Regions from separate parts of the Jeotgalibaca sp. A127 genome, predicted to be linked through region 2. Evidence: riboswitches for the same ligand, from Rfam matches in the RefSeq annotation. Region 2 holds a riboswitch; each other region holds the start of a gene.
The links. A riboswitch is a leader RNA that binds a small molecule or an ion and turns the genes downstream of it on or off. The one in region 2 is predicted to bind cobalamin.

Region 1: linked by a shared signal. The riboswitch ahead of ACTVAI_RS08260 (DUF4430 domain-containing protein) and the one ahead of ACTVAI_RS07080 (DUF4430 domain-containing protein) in region 2 are both predicted to bind cobalamin.
Region 3: linked by a shared signal. The riboswitch ahead of ACTVAI_RS04925 (glutaredoxin domain-containing protein) and the one ahead of ACTVAI_RS07080 (DUF4430 domain-containing protein) in region 2 are both predicted to bind cobalamin.

What each region holds. Positions count from the first base shown of each region.
Region 1 covers NZ_JBQPRC010000007.1:44,020-50,265, reverse strand. Annotated here, with positions in the region: gene ACTVAI_RS08280 (S-ribosylhomocysteine lyase) at 1-291, shown strand, start outside; gene ACTVAI_RS08275 (VanZ family protein) at 326-775, opposite strand; gene ACTVAI_RS08270 (thioredoxin family protein) at 848-1,183, shown strand; gene ACTVAI_RS08265 (DUF6718 family protein) at 1,197-1,451, shown strand; adenosylcobalamin (AdoCbl) riboswitch at 1,502-1,652, shown strand; gene ACTVAI_RS08260 (DUF4430 domain-containing protein) at 1,721-2,104, shown strand; gene ACTVAI_RS08255 (ECF transporter S component) at 2,113-2,622, shown strand; gene ACTVAI_RS08250 (coenzyme F420-0:L-glutamate ligase) at 2,680-3,870, opposite strand; gene ACTVAI_RS08245 (VOC family protein) at 4,093-4,530, shown strand; gene ACTVAI_RS08240 (YczE/YyaS/YitT family protein) at 4,574-5,200, opposite strand; gene ACTVAI_RS08235 (MATE family efflux transporter) at 5,333-6,246, shown strand, end outside.
Region 2 covers NZ_JBQPRC010000005.1:76,516-82,761, reverse strand. Annotated here, with positions in the region: gene ACTVAI_RS07100 (cob(I)yrinic acid a,c-diamide adenosyltransferase) at 125-709, opposite strand; gene ACTVAI_RS07095 (EutP/PduV family microcompartment system protein) at 684-1,148, opposite strand; partial or broken gene ACTVAI_RS07090 (BMC domain-containing protein) at 1,167-1,511, opposite strand; gene ACTVAI_RS07085 (ECF transporter S component) at 1,613-2,167, opposite strand; gene ACTVAI_RS07080 (DUF4430 domain-containing protein) at 2,146-2,544, opposite strand; adenosylcobalamin (AdoCbl) riboswitch at 2,726-2,880, opposite strand; gene ACTVAI_RS07075 (nuclease-related domain-containing protein) at 3,029-3,883, shown strand; gene ACTVAI_RS07070 (Gfo/Idh/MocA family protein) at 4,048-5,007, opposite strand; gene uvsE (UV DNA damage repair endonuclease UvsE) at 5,019-6,246, opposite strand, start outside.
Region 3 covers NZ_JBQPRC010000003.1:190,879-197,124, reverse strand. Annotated here, with positions in the region: gene ACTVAI_RS04935 (2-keto-3-deoxygluconate permease) at 1-660, shown strand, start outside; gene ACTVAI_RS04930 (DUF2254 domain-containing protein) at 795-2,096, shown strand; cobalamin riboswitch at 2,187-2,380, shown strand; gene ACTVAI_RS04925 (glutaredoxin domain-containing protein) at 2,503-2,736, shown strand; gene nrdE (class 1b ribonucleoside-diphosphate reductase subunit alpha) at 2,738-5,263, shown strand; gene nrdF (class 1b ribonucleoside-diphosphate reductase subunit beta) at 5,275-6,225, shown strand.

The DNA of each region.
Region 1 (6,246 bases), on a different contig from region 2:
GCAACCTATATGCGTGATTATTTACCGGGTATTATCGATATCTCGCCAATGGGATGTCGGACAGGATTCTATTGCATTAAATGGAATGAATCAACTGCGGATGAAATTGCGGAAGCTTTAGAAAAAACATTGGAAAAAGTTTTGGAAACAGAAGTGATTCCAGCTGTAACTGCTAAGGAATGTGGAAACTATCGCGACCACAGCTTATTCTCGGCAAAAGAATACGCACGTGAAGTTCTGGAAAAAGGCATCAGTCGCGATCCTTTCGAACGCGTGCTGCCTGCAAAATAACAAACAGAAACAGCTCTCCCTCAGGAAAGCTGTTTTATTTTTTTTTCATATTTTTCGCCGTCCCATATCCTAACAGACCAAAAGTAGATCCGCTCGTATCCAACAGCACATCCCAAAAGCTAGGACCACGATTTGGTACAAAAGCTTGATGGATTTCGTCGCTAATTGCGTACAAGAAACAAATGGAAAGAGCCAACGCGTAACGTTTTTTACTTTTTACGCCACTTTTAGAGAGTGCATTCACGACCAGTAACCCCAGTATAAGATAAACGGTGAAGTGGGCACCTTTGCGAATGAGGAAATGTATTGTGTCTTGGTCTAGGGTGATAGAGGGGAAGAGGGAATGCCAGAGCGAAAGAATGGTGCTGACGATTGAACCACTCAAAGAACCGGAATCAGAGCCTTTTTGGGCCGAAAAGGAAAAAATGAGCCCCATCCAGGCTACGACAAATCCCCAATGTAACCATTTATTATTTCGTGACATAGAGAAACTCCTTTTTTTATAGGTTTAGTATATCATGTTATAATATTAAAAAAGGAAAAATTAAAGGAGGGAATGGCATTGATTCCATATGTAGAAGCGCAACGCATAGAGGATGTTCATACCTTTATAGCGGAACATCAATTTGCTTTTGTTTATGTTTCTCGGATAGACTGCGGCGTATGCCATGCTGTTTTACCACAGGTTAGGGAAATGTTAACTGCTTTCCCTGAAGTTAAAATGATAAAAGTGGATGCTGACAAGATTCCAGCCATAGCAGGGGCGTTTAGTGTGTTTACTGTACCAGCGTTGTTACTATTTGTAGATGGCAAGGAAATGATTCGCAAAGCCCGTTTCGTCATAATGGCAGAACTGGAGGAACAGATAGCACGACTTGTAGAAAATTACTGATTCAGGAGGAGTTATGGGAAATAAATATTTAGTTGCAAAAACGTTTAAGAAAAAAGGGAGCGCGGCAATTTCGTTGAGAGATGTCACGGATTTTCTGAATTATATCCCGCAACTCGAAGGGGTTTTCAAACGTTCCGCTGAATTTCTTATCGTAAGTTGCGATGAAGGGGCTAAGCTGGACGATGCATGGCCAGAGTACGCTCCAATACAAGTTGAGAATACAAAAGAGGCTTTCGAGAAAGCTGTTCAGGAAAAGACGACTCGCTAATTTGCAGACTTGCTAAAAAATGAAGTCTTGGATACAATGATGAAAGATAAAACCCAATACAAAGACTCCTCGGATATGGAAGTTGGTGAAAATCCAACACGGTCCCGCCACTGTGAGAACATCATCGCTGTTCAAGTCAGATCTTTATCCCTGGATGCTTATACGCACGCATACGGTTTCGAGGTAAAACGGTATTGTTTTTTTGGTCTATGTGGCAGGGCGCATAGGCTTTTTTGTTGCCTGTGTAAAAAACAAAAGGAGTGTAAAGAATGAAAAAATGGTTTTTATTGCTTTTTGCAGGGGCAACTTTGACAGCTTGTGGAACAAAAACTGAAGCAGTCGATTCAACGGTGGAAAGCGCAGATTTGTCTGAGGTCACGATTAATGTATCTGTTGAAGGGGAATTGATTGAAGCAGGTTCAGTGACAGCTGAGGTAGAGCCTGGAGAATTCTTGTTGGATGTTATGAAAGAAGAATTCGAAGTCGTTGATGAAGATAACTTCATCACAACAATCGATGGTTACGAGCAAGATGCAGAAGCAGGTAAATACTGGTTATTTGATTTGAATGGGGAAATGGCACCAGTAGGCGCTCATGAATTAGAATTGTCAGATGGAGACGTCGTGGATTTCGATTTAGCAGGACTTGAGTAACCATGTCAATGAAGCGTTATGATGCAAAACATATTGCATTGCTGGCAATTTTGGTTGCATTGAATTATGTCGGACGCGTTGTCTTTCAATTTTTACCCAATGTTCAACCCATGACCGCTATTTTGTTAATACTGACCTTGTATCTAGGCCTGGGGGACGGGTTGATTGTGGCTGGTCTATCCCTCTTTTTATCAAATATGATACTGGGGATGGGTCCTTGGACGTTTGCCCAACTGTTTAGCTATGCAGTGATTATCCTTTTTACAGGAATCGTACTACGGCCTATTCATGGAAACAAAACAAAGTGGCTTTTTGTTTTGTTTGCCTTATTTTCAGGTTTTTTCTATGGGTTCGTGATATCGTTGGTGTCATATAAAACCTATGGCATGACTAATTTTTGGGCCTATTATACTTTGGGTTTGCCGTTTGACTTTGCTCATGCAGTTGGGAATGCAGGTTTTTATATCATCCTGGAACCTATCTTGCGACCATTATTTGAAAAGTATATTAAAAAATAATTTTCCACAAAAGATGTCAAAAAATCCGCACAACCAATACAGGTTATGCGGATTTTCTTATTTAGTATAATTATCGAAGTAACCTTGGATGAAGATGAAAGGTGTTCCTTTATCTCCACTACCTGAAGTTAAATCGGACAGGGAGCCAATTAAGTCAGTCAATTGACGAGGAGTTGTTCCTTGAGATTCCATTGCGCCAACCAAGTCAGTTTCTTTGTTCTTGATGAACTCAGAAATTGCTAGACGTAATTCTTCACCTTGTAATTCAGCGAAGTTGTTGTCAGCCAAGTATTTCAATTTGATTTCGCTAGGAACTCCGTCAAGACCAGGTGTGTAAGCTGGAGATACAACTGGATCAGCAAGTTCCCAAATTTTCCCGACAGGATCTTTGAACGCGCCATCACCATATACCATAACCTCAACCGTTTTGCCTGTTGCTTCTTTAATGCGGCTTTGGATGTTATCAACGATTGGTTGTGCATTGCGAGGGAACAATTTAACTGTTCCTTCAGTTGCTTTGTTAGCGCCAAGCAAACCATAGGACTCATTAAAGCCACTGCCGTTAACAGGTTCAGCCAAAATGTTATCCAAGCTGTAAACTTTTTCAGCACCGTTATCTTTCAATTGTTTTTTTGTTCTGAAACGTGAGTGAATATCGCAATTCAAAACGCTCTTTGTATAGTCTAGAATGGATTTTGCGTTATTTGAGAAAATAACTTCACACTCAATACCATATTCTTCTACAATTGATTTATAGTAATCAATATAGTCGATTCCAGTAAAGGTATGTTTTTTATATCCAAAGTGTTCACGGAACTCAGCTTCAGACAATGTATCTGTCCAAGGGTTCACGCCTTTTTCATCCAGTGATTCTAAATCTACTAAATGATTACCAACCTCATCAGCAGGGTAGCTAAGCATCAATACGATTTTTTTCGCACCTTTTGCAATTCCACGTAAACATACAGCAAAACGATTACGACTTAAAATTGGGAAAATAACACCGATTGTATCATCCCCGAATTTTTTGGCAACATCTGTTGCAATGTCATCGATAGATGCATAATTTCCTTGTGCCCGAGCAACGATTGATTCTGTTACAGAAATGATGTCACGGTCACCGATGGTAAACCCTTCAACCTTTGCTGCGTTCAGTACAGTGTCGACAACGATTTGTTCTAAGTCATCACCTTTGTTGATGATTGGACCACGAAGACCTCTAACGACAGTTCCTACTACTCTCTCCACTTAAATCTCTCCCTAAATGTTCAGTCAATCCCTATCTTACTATAAAATAAAGGAATAAGAACTGAAAAATTCAAACTAATGGTAGTACTGGGTAATTATATGCTTATTGAATGAGTTTTACAACAAAAAAATGAAAGTTAACGAATAGTTATTCTTTGACGGCTAGTGTAAAACAAACTAAGATGAACGTGCAAGTATCTTATTCGAAAAGAGGGTTATAATATGTTAATCGATTCATATCCTTACCTAGTATTCGAAGGAAGAGCAGAAGAAGCAATCAACTACTACGCGGATATCTTAAGTGCAGATATTCTAGACCTCACAAAGTTCAGCGATATGCCAGAAGATCCTGAAAGAGATCCCGTGCCGGAATCTATCCAAGACCGGATAATGAATGCTACTCTCCAATTACCAAACGGATCCTATCTCATGCTTTCCGACAATTTTCCGGGGATGCCGTATGTTGTGGGTAACAATATCACCGTGACACTCGTCTTTGACAATATAGAAGAAACACGCGATGTGTTTGATAAGTTAAAACAAGGTGGAAAAGTGAATATGGAACTGCAGGAAACTTTCTGGAGTCCCCTCTATGGCCAAACAACCGACAAATTTGGGGTGGAGTGGATGCTCTCAACCTTGGCGGTAGACATAACTTAAAAAATGAAGCGAACAAGATTATTTTCTCTTGTTCGCTTCATTTTTAATTTGCTTCGAATTTTTGTAATAGCTTGAAAAATTTAATCCGGAAAAATTGCAATAGAGGTCCCATTAAGAACGCACTTACAAGTGTCATCGCTCCAACTGTTGCACCCAGCACATATCCGAGGCCAACGGATGAAAAGTCCAACACAATCCGAGCATATTGGAAACGAATTTTGCCTTTTCCAAGTGTCTCTGCAACTAATGGTAACGCATCATACGGAGAAACTCCCAGATTAGCAACAATATTCATTGCCGCTCCGATTGCCAAGAATAAAACACCCAGAATAGCAATGACAATCCTCAGCCATAATGCTTCGGCTTGTCCAAATGTTCCGAGACCAAAATTAACGATAATATCGGAAATATTTCCCACTAACAAAATGTTCAAGATGGTACCCAGGCCGATTAAGCATTTATCTACAAATAGAATAAAAATAGTGGCAATTGTGGTAGTGAGAATACTTGTTATGCCATAGCGAAGTCCTGTAAATTCAGTAATTCCAAGATTTAAGGTTGTAAAAGGATCTGTTCCAAGAGAGGCAATGCGTACAAAAGCGACAGCAAATCCTATTAAAATGATCCCAAGTATCGTATATAGGAGCCGCACAGTTAAGTTTTTTTTCAATTTTTTTCCTCCTCTTTATCGGCACTGAATATTATATAAAAAATGTTCGGAAATAACCATCTTTTATTATTCCTAAAATGTAGTAAAATGAATCCGCATACTAAAAATTAGACCGCAGATGGAGACTGAAAAATGACAGATATGACCGTGGGGAAACCGTTGACACTCCTGATTAAATTTACGATTCCTTTAATTTTAGGGAATTTGTTCCAACAATTATATAGTCTAATAGATACGATGATAGTGGGGAGAACACTTGGCTTAAGTGCGTTAGGCGCTATTGGGGCAGTTGCGAGTTTAACTTTCTTCTTGCAAGGATTTATTCAAGGGATTGCTTCGGGCCTTTCTTTGGTGTTGGCACAAAGGTTGGGAATGAAAGATGGAGACCGAATCCGTAGCAGTTTTATTTCTAGTTTGTTGTTGTCGCTGGTTATTGTTGTACTTATCAGTGTCCTGGGTTATGTATTTTCGGACTTTTTGTTGTCGTTAATGCATATACCTGTAAAATTCTATAGTCAGAGTAAAGATTATTTTATTTATTCCATACTGGGACTGGGCGCAATGATGCTTTTTCATGTCATGATAAATTCATTACGCTCCATGGGAAGTACCAGGCAATTATTATATTTGATGGTATTATCGCAAATCCTTAATATTATTTTTGACTTTCTGTTCGTTATTATTATACCGCTAGGAGTGAAAGGAGTTGCTTTGGCAATTATTTTGTCTCAATTTCTAGTCGGAATCATCTGTTATTTTTATTTGTCTCGTCGCATCAGTTATTTTAAGATTCAAAAAGGTGATATTCAAGTTGATAAGAGAGAAATAAAACTTCATTTGAAAATGAGTCTCCCGATAGGTATTCAGTCAGCTATCATAACCATAGGTTCGATTATCTTGCAGTTGATGCTGAATACTTTGGGTTCTTCTCCGGTGGAGGCCCATGCTATTGGACAAAGGATTGAAGCCATGATTGTTATGCCTTTGATTTCAATTGGAGTTGCTATGGCAACATTTGCCGCTCAAAATGCAGGGGCGGGGTTGAT
Region 2 (6,246 bases):
TGATACTCGTGTACTTACGGCCTCGTTGCTCGTATTTTTAATTCGCACGCCCTTGTGCTCTACCCTCTAAATGTACTATTCAAAGAAATAATTGTCAATAGTTTTTTATAAAACGGTTTCATTTCTAATCTTTTAAATCTTTTTTAGTTATTTCGGTATGGAAGACTTTACCGCTGCGTTCGTATAGCACGTCTTTAATCTGTGCATCCGCATTAACAACCCGCGCAATTGCAAAGAAATAATCCGATAACCTGTTGATAAATTTGAGGACTTCCTCATTCATATCGTTAGTCCATTGGAAGGTCACGATTTCTCTTTCCGCCCGGCGTGCCACGGTACGTGCAAAATGAAGCGTGCTGGCAAGCGTTGTCCCCCCTGGTAAAATAAATGACTCCACTACGGGTGGGATATCCGCGTATACATCAATTCTACTTTCTAGCCAAAAAGTTAAATCTTTGGTCACCCTGTATGGATTTTTACCATGTGGTGTTGCCAAATCATTGCCACAATCGAACAGATACTGTTGAATTTGCATCAGTTCCGCTCTAAGTTGTGGCTTCGTTTCATCCAGACTGGTAATGATTCCAACGATACTGTTCAATTCATCCACGGTTCCATAGGCAATGACCCGTGCTTCGTCTTTAGCTAATTGGATGCCCCCGACAATGCGCGTGTAACCCTTATCACCGGTCCGAGTGTATATTTGCATGAACATCTGCTCCTTTTAAATAATCTATTAATGCTGGCATGCCCTCGCCGGTTACGGCAGAAACACGAAAAATCTTTTCCACTCCGGCTAGTTGCAGTCGTTTCTCTGCATCCTGTATTTGTTTTTCGTCCTCGCATAAATCAATCTTGGTAACAATCCCGATACATGGTCGCATCATGTTCTGGGCAAAGTTTGGTGAAAAAATCATTTCCTGTTCAATGGCGCTGGAGATCAAGCCGATAATTTCCGATTCGGCTGCCATCATCTGTAAGGCACTATAAAAACGCCGATGCTGCACGAATTCGCCTGGCGTATCAATCATTTGGGGGTAAAACTCCACTGCCTGCGTCTTGTTATATTTCAGCTCTTCGCCTAAAATACTTTGGCAAAGCGTCGTTTTTCCGCTCCCAATCGATCCGATATACATTATCTTTTTCATATAAAGACCCCGTTCGATTTATGTTTTCGTAATTTTAGGTACACTAAATCCCATCATCCTCTCAAGAAATGATGTTGTTTCTATCATTGCTCCTTCAACAGCGGCAATGTCTCCCAAAATAAAAACTGAGCCACTGAAGCGATCAACAAAACCAATTTTTATCGGCCCTTGTTTTTTAGCCATGTCCACGGCAATTACGGCCACTTCGCTTGGCGTAATGGTCATGATACCAATTGCCTGGTAATACTCATTTTGTAATCACAATTTGTCAAAGATACGTTTATCAGGATTGGCAATGATATGCGCAATGGTGACTTGTTTTCCCGGAACGGATTCAAATATTTTTCTTTCCTTTGTTTCCATACTTGCCCCTCATTTCAATATGAAAGCGCAACACACACCCTCATATTATTTCTATTTTTTCTAAAAGTCAAGACAAGAAAAAACCGAGGAGCATCCTCGGTTCAATGGATTTTTCGCATTTGGTGGTGTAACAACGGTGCTAGAATCGGTTCCAGGATCAAGTAGAAACCAGCATTTCCCGCCGCATGCATGAGGTCGAACGAAATCCCCATTAAATAGTAGACCCAAAAATTGGTCATGCCATACATATTGTAAGAAAAAATGGAGATGATGAATCCGAACAGCAGGCCGTTCAAAAAAGAATAGGCAGTAAAAATGAAGCGGGTATTTTTCTTCCCCTTCCCATAAAGGGGTTTGAGAAAGATGCCGGCGAAACCCAGCAAAAGGAAATACGTGATGAGTTGTGGAAAAAGCCAAGGACCCATTCCCAAAACCATATTGGACAGAATAAGGGACGCAGCTGCAACAATCAAGCCGTCCGTAATCGTGAGATTCAATGTTATCAACAGGAGGATGGTCGTCATCGGTTGGACATTCGGGATAAATTGAAAGACAATCCTGCCAACATAACAAAGGGCTGTCAGGATAGCCAATAAAGCTAATCGCTTAACCGAAAATTTTTGGCTCTTTTTTCTTACATCGCTTCTAGTTTCCATTCTACAACGTCTCCCTCTTGGAGTTCCGTTTCATTTGCGCCCACTGGTGCCATTTCGCCATTTATATCAAATAACCAATATTTCCCTGCTTCCGTATCTTGTTCCTGTCCGTCAATGGACGTAATGAAGCCGTCCGTTTCTTCGATGTCATAATTCTCTTTCATAACATCCAGGAGAATAGCGCCCTCTTCGACTTGTATTTCTTGGCTGCCACCCTCAACTTCTTCACCATCAATGGACATGCGCATCGTGACGGTAATCGTCTCTGCCATAACTGATGAGATGGTTGATTCGGAAATTGATTCTTCGGTCGTTTGTGGTGATTGGCAACCCGCCAAAATAAATCCAGATGCTAATAAAAATAAATATTTTTTCATTTTCCTTCACTCCTAATTTTTGTATTATAAAAAATTAGGAACTGAATAACCGTCATTGGTTACCCACCTTCATCTTTGAAGTCCAGTCCCCATCTACTAATTTTTGATAGAGGTCCTTCATTTTGCTAAAAATGAAGCTGTTTTTTGAGTACAAAAAAAGCCTATGCGCCATTACATAGACTGGGACGATACTGTTTTACCTCGAAACAGCAAACGTTGCATTATTAGCAATCCAAGATAAAGATCTGACTCCATATGTCTCCATATGATTACAGTGGCGGGACCGTATTGGGATTTAACCAAACTTCCGTATCTTGGTTGTCTTTGAATGGTACTTCTATCACCTCTGATTGTAGGTGAAAGTTCCGCAAAATGCAAGCGCTTATATAAGTATGATCAGTTTAAGGCTATAGAGGGTATTTTTTTATTTTAAAAAAAGCTTTTCGAGGTTTTTTGCTTATATATATGTAAAGGGGGAATGGCTATGTTGATGAAAAAACGGGAAATGGCGGTTGAGCTTCGGGTATTGCGTGCGCTACAGGGGCGGATGGTGTTTTCGCCGAGGCTGGAGCGACAGCTGCGGAATTCGGAATCGGGCCAGGTTGGTGAGTGCAGCTTTGATGAATTGGGTGCCCGGATTGATGATTGTGCGGTGCGGTTGAATGATTTGGTGTTGGTTGTTGGTGGAAAGTTGTGCCAGATTGATGCTTTATATATTTGTGATGGTGTGGTTTATTTGTTTGAAGTAAAAAATTGGATGGGGGCGTTTGACTTAATGGATGGGGATTTTGTCGGTCTATCAGCCTGTCCGTTGGCGCAGCTAAAGAGATCCCGGATGTTGCTGGAAGAATTGTTGCGGTCGATGCGGGTATCGGTTCGGGTAGAATCACGATTAGTATTTGTGGGAACGGGCGTAAGTTTGTATGGGTTGCGGCGGGATGATCCGGTGTTGTTGCCGCATCAGGTGCAAGGTTATTTAAACGAATTGCGGATACGGTCGGGCGGATTTTTGCGGGATAGTGATGTCCGGTTGGGTCAGCGATTGGCTAATCACCATGTTGTGAATAATCCATATCAGCAGTTGGCTAAGTACTGTGTGGAGGATGTAGCGGGTGGGGTACTTTGTGGGGAGTGTCGGGTTCGGATGGTTGAATACAGTTTTCTACGATTAACTTGCCCAAGATGCAACATATTTGAACATAAACGAAACAGTTTAGAACGGACAATTCTAGAATTAGATACTTTATTTCCACCAGAAAAACAACGCGTCCATCAAATTTATTTGTGGTGCGACAAAATATTTTCAAAAAGAATGATTCATGATTACTTAAAACAGTAAAATCTGCATACATTCATGAATATTATTCCGAGTATGCAGACTATTTGCGAAAGTCTGCATGCTCGGAAAGCTTCGTATCGGGAGCGCGCAGAGAAGGACCCCTTTCTCTGCACACTTGACCTTATACAGCCAACGAGTATTCAGAGTAGGTGGTCCATAATAATTTAATCGAACGGATAAACCAGTCCCCATTCGGCCCGAACCGTATCCATAATAGTCATGACATTTTTTGTTTTGGCGAGAGTGGGGTTAGCACCCTTTTCCAGCACCATATTGGTGAAATTATTGATTTCATGAGTGAAGGCATGGGCGGTATCGGTTGTCTCAATCACTGTTTTGTTTCCTTGTAGGTCCGTAAAAGTAGCTTGGTTAGCGCGGGTGTAGCCCGGTATTTCCAGGTAACCTTTTTGGAACGCAACGACGCCTACATGTGGGAGGTCGGTACCAAAAGATAAGGTAATGGTTGCCAGTTCTTTTTCTTTATTTTTCAAAAGAATGACGGAGGTTTCATCGACTCCGGTTTCGTGTAGGTTGCCGAAAGTCAGGATTTCGTCAGGTTGGCTGGTCATGAACTCGAGTGCGAATGTGAGCGCGTAAGTTCCGATGTCGAAGAGTGCGCCGCCCGCCAGCTCGGGTTTGTAGAAATACATCGGGGAGTCTTCGGGTTTGAAGGCTCCGTATGGCGCGTGGATGTATTTGAGTTTGCCAAGGTCGTGCTCCGCTATCCACTGTTTGAGTTTTGGATAAAGCGGGACATGGAAAATGGTCATGGCTTCGGCCAAATAAAGGTTCTTGTCGGCCGCGAGCTGGATGACTTCGTCGAGTTGGACGCCGCTCGTCACCATGACTTTTTCGGAAAAGACGTGCTTACCGGCATTCAGGCATTGCTTGATCTGCTTGTAATGGTGGCTGTGAGGTGTCGCGATATAGACGGCGTCGATGGTAGCGTCGGCGAGCATTTCTTCATAGCTGCCGTAGCTGACAGGAATCTTATATTGGTCGGCAAATGCGGCTGCTTTTTCTTTGGAACGGGATGCAACGGCGTAAAGCTCGGCCTTGTCAGTTTTGAAAGAACGTGCGAAATCATTGGCGATGTTGCCTGCTCCCAGTATTGCCCATTTCATGGTGTGGCCTCCTAAAGGTATAAGTATAATGATTGCAAAAGATAGTCGACTTCGTATTTGGTTGCCAACTTGAGCAGCTGGCGTTTGATTGGTGCGGGTGCGCCTTTAGCCAAGTTTCGTTCAAATTGTTTGCGCTCGGCTGGAGTCGCTTGGTCCTTGAAGTAGCCCCAAACGTGTTCGGCCGCATTCTCAATGTAGCCGGGGTTCGCGCTTGAATCAGCTAACGTTGTTTCGATTAACTGATAGAATTCGCGCACCGGGTAAGCTGATTTATCTTTTAATAACGTGCGGATAGCTTGATAAGCAGCTGGCGATTTTTCCAGGATGGCATATTTGTATCTACCCCACTCTTTTTCCAAAAATTTGATTTGGGGTGTATCGGTCAAGGCGTTGACACATTTAACGGCGGACAGGTTTTTATCCTTGACTTCCAGCATGATATCGATGGTTTGATCGGGTAATTCGCTGTAGAAATCCAGAAACGTTTCAAGCGCGATGGTTTGGGTATGGGCACCGGGTTGCTTGGTCGGGTCCTGTTGGGAATAATGAATTTTTTGCTTGCCGTCTTCGGGCTGCCAGGTTTTGGCGACTTCTGCGATCCAATAGCTGTCCGGCGCCTCTGTTGGCGGTTGGTTGATCGCGTGATGCAGATTATCGAATACGGCCGGTATTTTCAGTCGGTTAGCCAGAACCAGGACTTCTTCAATATTATAGGAACGTTCGTCATTTTCGATGATGAGGCGGTCTTTGACGGATTGCGGCAGGCGCTGGAAATTGAGAGCGAATCGCTCCATCGCAACTGGCTTATCACCGTATACCCCTCCCACGTGCAGAATGATTTTACTGGTGCGGTCGGTTCCAAGCGCGGTAAGTACTTGGTCGTGGTAAATCAGATCCGCAATGGTGCGGTTAACGACGTCATCACTTGGGGAGTTCAAAACGGTATATTGGCCCGGGTGCATGGAAACGCGTAGGCCATTTTTTTTGATTTTGGCACCGATTCTATGGAAATCCTCTTGATGAATCACGCGCCAGTCGAGTTCATTAACGGGGCTCGAGCCAAATGGAATCAGGTCGGAACTGATCCGGAATAGTTTGATATTATTTTCGTGGTTATAATCAACCATGCGCTCGAGTGAGGCCAGGTTGTGTGCAGTTACCTCGGTCAGTTTTTCCGGGGTGGCGAATTTCATCGTGACGGCGCGGACGTTTGTACCCGGCGTCCCGATATTTAAACAG
Region 3 (6,246 bases), on a different contig from region 2:
CAATTATTTGGGCAAGAAGGAATTTTTGGTATTAGTACCATGGCACTTGTAGTAGGAATAAGCAGTTTGAATCCAGCTATTTATCTCTCACTAATTAAAGAGTACGGGACAGATGATGATACGGCAGCTTTTGGCTTGATTGGTGTGTTCAGTCTGCCTATCATACCAGTAATTGTTTACAGTATTACATCGGCGGCTGGAGCTGAAATGGACTGGATGCCTATTATTTCCACATTGGTCCCAATAGGCCTTGGTATGTTAATCGGAAATTTAGATGTAAAATTTGCACAACTATTTGCTCCGGGTTCAGGTGTCTTGTTACCGATTCTCGGTTGGAATATCGGACAAGGTATTGATCTTGTTGAAGTGGCAAAATCAGGCTTGCAGGGTTTGCTACTTGTAATCATCTATTATATCGCGATGAGTCCTATATTTTTGATTGACAAAAAAGTATTAAAACAAGATGGCATTGGCGCAGTTTCAATGCTTTCAATTGCAGGGATTTCTGTATCAACATTGGGGATATTGGCAGTAGCACATCCTGAGCTTCAACAGTACGTTTCAAGTGCGACTGGCCAACTTTTAACAGCGACAGTTTTAACAAGTGTAACGACTTCCTTTTTTGTAAAAAGTTTATATAAAAATGCCTACGTGAAGTAGAGTCATTACTGATGATATATAAAACCGTTCATAATCCAATGAACGGTTTTATATATGGATTTGTTTGTTTCAAAGGAGTCCCATTATTTAAATGCTACAATATAGAAAACAGGTTTAAAAAGGGGGAAACACATATGCTGGATGCTTTAAAATTAGTATATGAAGAAAAGCGTATTTGGGTAACCTTAGGCGGTAATGTCCTGATAGCGTTCATGCTGGCACTAGTCATCATAGCGCTGGATACACGGTTGATCCCGACAGTTGAACTAATATCTCCTGTTTTCTTGACGAGTGTCAACTTGGCAAAGGATATTCTTTCGCTCTTGGCAGGGTCACTCTTTTCAGTTGCCACATTCACTTTTGGGACAATGTTGGCAGTGATATCGTTTTATTCATCCAATTTCAGTCCGAGAACAGTGGAGAATTTTTTGCTGCATAAGGCACCTATGCAAGCGCTAGGGGTGTTCCTGGGTGGGTTTATTTACTGTTTGTCTTCCTTATTCTTTATGCGTAATTCAGAACATGAGTATTTGGTGTTATCAGCCACGGTAGCCTTGATTTATGCGCTTTTCAGCGTTCTATTTTTTGTGCGTTTTGTCTATTCAGTCGCTATGTTCGTTCGCATGGAACAGCTAGTGGATCGCTTGTATCACGAAGCAGATGAATCGTTTGACAAGGCAGTGGCATTTTTTTCTGAAAAACCAACAGTTCAACATCTACCGGAATTCGACCGTCTTCATGTTTACACGATTCAAGCTACTCAAGATGGTTATGTGGAATACATCAACTTCGATCGGATGGTCACGCTAGCCCAGGAATGGGAAGGTAGCTTGGTTTTATACGTTAGAATAGGTGATTTCGTAGCACGCAATAAACCTTTAGGGATTTTATATACGAATAAGAAAATAGACGCGATTGAGAAAATCGCAGAGCCTTTCAATCGCGCTCTTGTATTTGAAATAGCCCCATCTACGATGTATGATCCTATATTTGCCCGGACTAAGCTGGTGGAAGTTGCACTGCGAGCAGTATCTCCGGGTATAAACGATCCTAACAGCGCCATTCATATACTGCAGTATAAAGCATTATTGGACGGGAAGATGGCTGCATTGCCAGGAAGGTTCGTACTTTTGGGTGAGCACGAAGATAATGAAGACTATACCGGTGTTGTCTTTTATGACTTCAATAATTTTGCCAAGGATCTTTATGAAAGTTATTGGCAATTGATTCATTACATGAAGCAGGATATCTCGGGAGCCAGCGCTTTATTTGATTCGTTATTAACGGTGGCGTATGCGGCTCACCCAGAAAAATTATCGTTTATTAAATCCTATAGCACCCACGTTTACCAATTAACGACCCCGAATTTCCCGGAAGAAATGGATCAGCGTAGACTAACCGAACGCTATGAAGAGATAATGGCAATGAAGGAATAATGCGCACTTTTGTCTAGCCTAGTTGTGGGCTCTATGGTATTATTCAATATGTAGTATGTTAGAACTACAAAACAAATAAATAGCACAAAATATAGTACCGCAATTTTTGGTGGCATCAGCTGATGCCATAATAGGGAATCCAGTTAAAAACTGGAGCTGCCCCCGCAACTGTTAATGTGGACGAAATAGCAAACCACTGTATCTTCTTTTGAATAAGAAATATGGGAAGGGCTAAAGTAGGATGAAACATGAGCCAGGAGACCTGCCAATGATTGTTGTTTCTATTTTTCGGGGATGAAAAAGATGAAACGGTGGGCTCTCTCAATAGGGGTTTCTATCGTTTTTTACCGTTCATTCTAAATGGGCGGTTTTTTTGTACCCAAAAAACAAAAAAGGAGAGAGCGACATGTCAAAAAAAATAACCATATACAGTAAGGTCGGGTGTGGCCAATGTATGTTCACCAAGAAATATTTAGATAAACGCAACGTATCCTATTTCGAAAAAAATATATCTGAAAATCCTGTATGGGTGGAAGAGGTAAAAGCGCTTGGCTTCCAAAGCCTCCCTGTTATTCAAATAGAAGGTGAGCCGCCTTTTAATGGTTTCCAACCGCAACTACTGGATGCCTTGGTAAATTAAGATGGCAAAAATAGCTTATTTCACCGTTACGGGTCAAACTCGGCGATTCGTCGAAAAAATTCCAAATTTCAATGGGCTTGAGATAACCGTAACGAATCCGTTTGTTGAAATGGATGAACCGTTTATTTTAATTGTTCCCACATACGTTTCTGAAGTCACTGAACCAGTAAAAGATTTTTTGGAAACGGGACAAAATAAACGCTTGTGTATAGGTACTTTCGGTGGTGGAAACCGGAATTTCGGATCCTTGTTTTGCTTCACTGTCCATGAGATTGAAGCGGAATACGGCATTCCCGTGTTACATGAATTTGAATTTCAGGGTAACGATTTAGACATTCAGAAATTGGAAAGAGAGTTGGATGAGTTGGGTAAACAAACGAAACGTGTTAGTTATTTTAATTTAAATAATGAAGTAAATATCCCGGTTGATGGGATGATTCCATTACAGAAAGACAAAGAGGCCGCACGCGTTTATTTCCTGGAAGAAATAAATATGAATACGGTATTTTTTCACACTTTAGAAGAAAAGCTCGCCTATTTGGTTCGTGAAGACTATATAGACGAGACAATCCTGAACAAGTATGAAATGTCCTACATAAAAGAGCTTTTTCAAAAACTGTATGCCCATAAATTCCGTTTCAAGAGCTTCATGGGAGCCTATAAGTTCTATACCCAATATGCCCTGAAAACGAATGATGGTACTAAATACTTGGAACGATATGAAGACCGTATTGCATTTAATGCTTTATTCTTGGCCAACGGTGATGAGAGGTTGGCTTGGGGTTTAGCAGAAGAAATGATCACGCAACGTTACCAACCCGCAACACCGACGTTCTTGAATGCGGGGAAAAAACGTCGTGGAGAACTAGTATCATGTTTTTTGGTTGATTTGGATGATTCGATGCTTTCGATTGGTCGCGGCATAAACTCAGCATTGCAGCTATCCAGAAAAGGTGGCGGTGTGGGCGTCAATTTATCAAATTTACGTGAAGCAGGGGCACCGATCAAAAAAATAGAAAATGCCTCCTCTGGTGTTGTCCCAGTGATGAAATTATTGGAAGACAGCTTCAGCTATAGTAATCAGCTCGGGCAAAGGAATGGGGCTGGGGCCGTTTATTTGAATGTTTTCCACCCCGATATCTATGCCTTCTTATCTACCAAAAAAGAAAACGCAGACGAAAAAATTCGGGTAAAAACATTGTCACTAGGCTTAGTGGTTCCTGATAAATATTATGAATTATTAAAAACAAATCGTCCCATGTATTTATTCAGTCCTTATGATGTGGAGAGAGAATATGGTGTGCCGTTTTCTTATATCAACATAACTGAAAAATACGATGAAATGATTGCTAATGATGAAATCCGTAAGTACAAAATTAATGCACGGGATTTGGAACAAGAAATTTCCCGTCTCCAACAGGAATCGGGCTATCCATATATTATCAATATTGATACTGTCAACAAGGCAAATCCCGTTGATGGAAAAATAATAATGAGTAACTTGTGCAGTGAAATTTTCCAACCGCAAGAACCCTCAATCTTAAATGATGACTTATCCTATCAAATCACAGGGACGGATATCAGCTGTAATCTGGGTTCGACAAATATCCCGAATATCCTTGAATCACCGGATTTTGGCAAATCTATCGAAGTAGCCGTACGTGCGTTAACAACTGTTACTGAGCAAACGGATATCAATGAAGTACCCACAATTAAAAAAGGAAATGCGCTATATCACACTATCGGCTTAGGCGCGATGGGATTGCATACTGCATTTGCACTCAACCAAATGACATATGGTTCACCGGAGTCCCTTGAGTTTACAGATGCCTATTTCCGAGCATTGAATTATTATTCATTGGTAGCAAGTAACAAAATAGCCATGGAAAAAAAGAGGGCTTTTCATAATTTTGAAAAATCAAAATATGCAGATGGTAGCTATTTTGAGCCTTATTTGAAAGGAGAATTCCAGTTTCTATCAGATAAGGTGGCGGCTATCTTCAAAAATGTCGCAATTCCAACTGTTTCGGATTGGGAAAAGCTGAAAGAAAATGTCCAGAAATATGGCCTTTACCATCGTAATCGCCTGGCAATCGCACCGAATGGATCTATCTCATATATCAATGAAACAAGTGCTTCTTTACATCCTATTACGCAACGAATCGAGCATCGTCAAGAAAAAACAGTGGGTGCCATTTTCTATCCAGCTCCTTATTTATCCAATGAAAAGATGCCTTATTACACATCAGCTTTTGACATGGATCAACGTAAAATAATTGATGTATATGCCGCTGCACAGCCACATATTGATCAAGGTATGAGTTTAACATTATTCATGCGCTCGCAAATTCCGGAAGGCTTATACGAATGGAAAGTTGGTAAAACGACTGCCATGACCACCCGAGACTTAAATCGCCTTCGCAATTATGCGTTTAGCAAGGGAATTAAATCGTTATACTACGTTCGAACATATACGGATGATGGAGATATTATTGGTGCAAATTCTTGTGAAAGCTGCATGGTATAGGGGGAATAGGCATGAATTATTTAGCAATTGACTGGAATAAACTAGAAGACGAACTGGATAAACATACATGGGAAAAACTGACTTCCCAGTTTTGGCTGGATACCCGCATTCCGGTCTCAAATGATTTGGATGATTGGAGAAGTTTGACGGAAGAAGAGCGCGAAGTTGTCAATAAAGCCTTTGGCGGTCTAACGTTACTGGATACCTTGCAATCGGAAGAAGGAGCTAATGTCATGCGGGAAGATGTCCGAACCCAGCATGAGGAAGCTGTCTTGAATAATATCTTGTTTATGGAGTCCGTCCATGCGAAAAGTTACAGTACAATTTTTATCTCTTTGAATAATAACCGCAAAATCGAAGAAATTTTCGAATGGACCAATTCAAATCAGACTCTGCAATACAAAGCGAAGCGTATTAATGAGATTTACCAAACAGGTTCAGCCTTGCAGAAAAAAATTGCGAGTGTGTTTTTGGAATCATTCTTGTTTTACAGTGGTTTTTATACACCGTTGTGGTACCTGGGAAATAACCTACTTCCAAACGTAGCGGAAATAATCAAGCTGATTATCCGCGATGAATCTGTTCATGGCACTTATCTTGGTTACAAATTCCAACTGGGATACAACCAGTTAAATGAAAGTGAACAAGCTGAAATTCGTGATTGGATGTATGAACTGCTTTACGATTTAATGGAAAATGAATTGGCTTATACGCAGGAAGTTTATGATCAAATCGGTTGGACGAACGAGGTGAAGACATTCGTTAAGTATAATGCGAACAAAGCGTTACAAAACCTGGGATTTGAACCATTTTTCACGGATGCAAATGCAGAAGATGTCAATCCGATTGTCATGAATGGCCTCTCGACTGATACGGCGAACCATGATTTTTTCTCGCAAGTCGGATCTGGTTATTTGATGGGGAATGTTGAAGCCATGGAAGATGATGATTATGATTTTTAGGTAAGAATAAAAACGCCATAG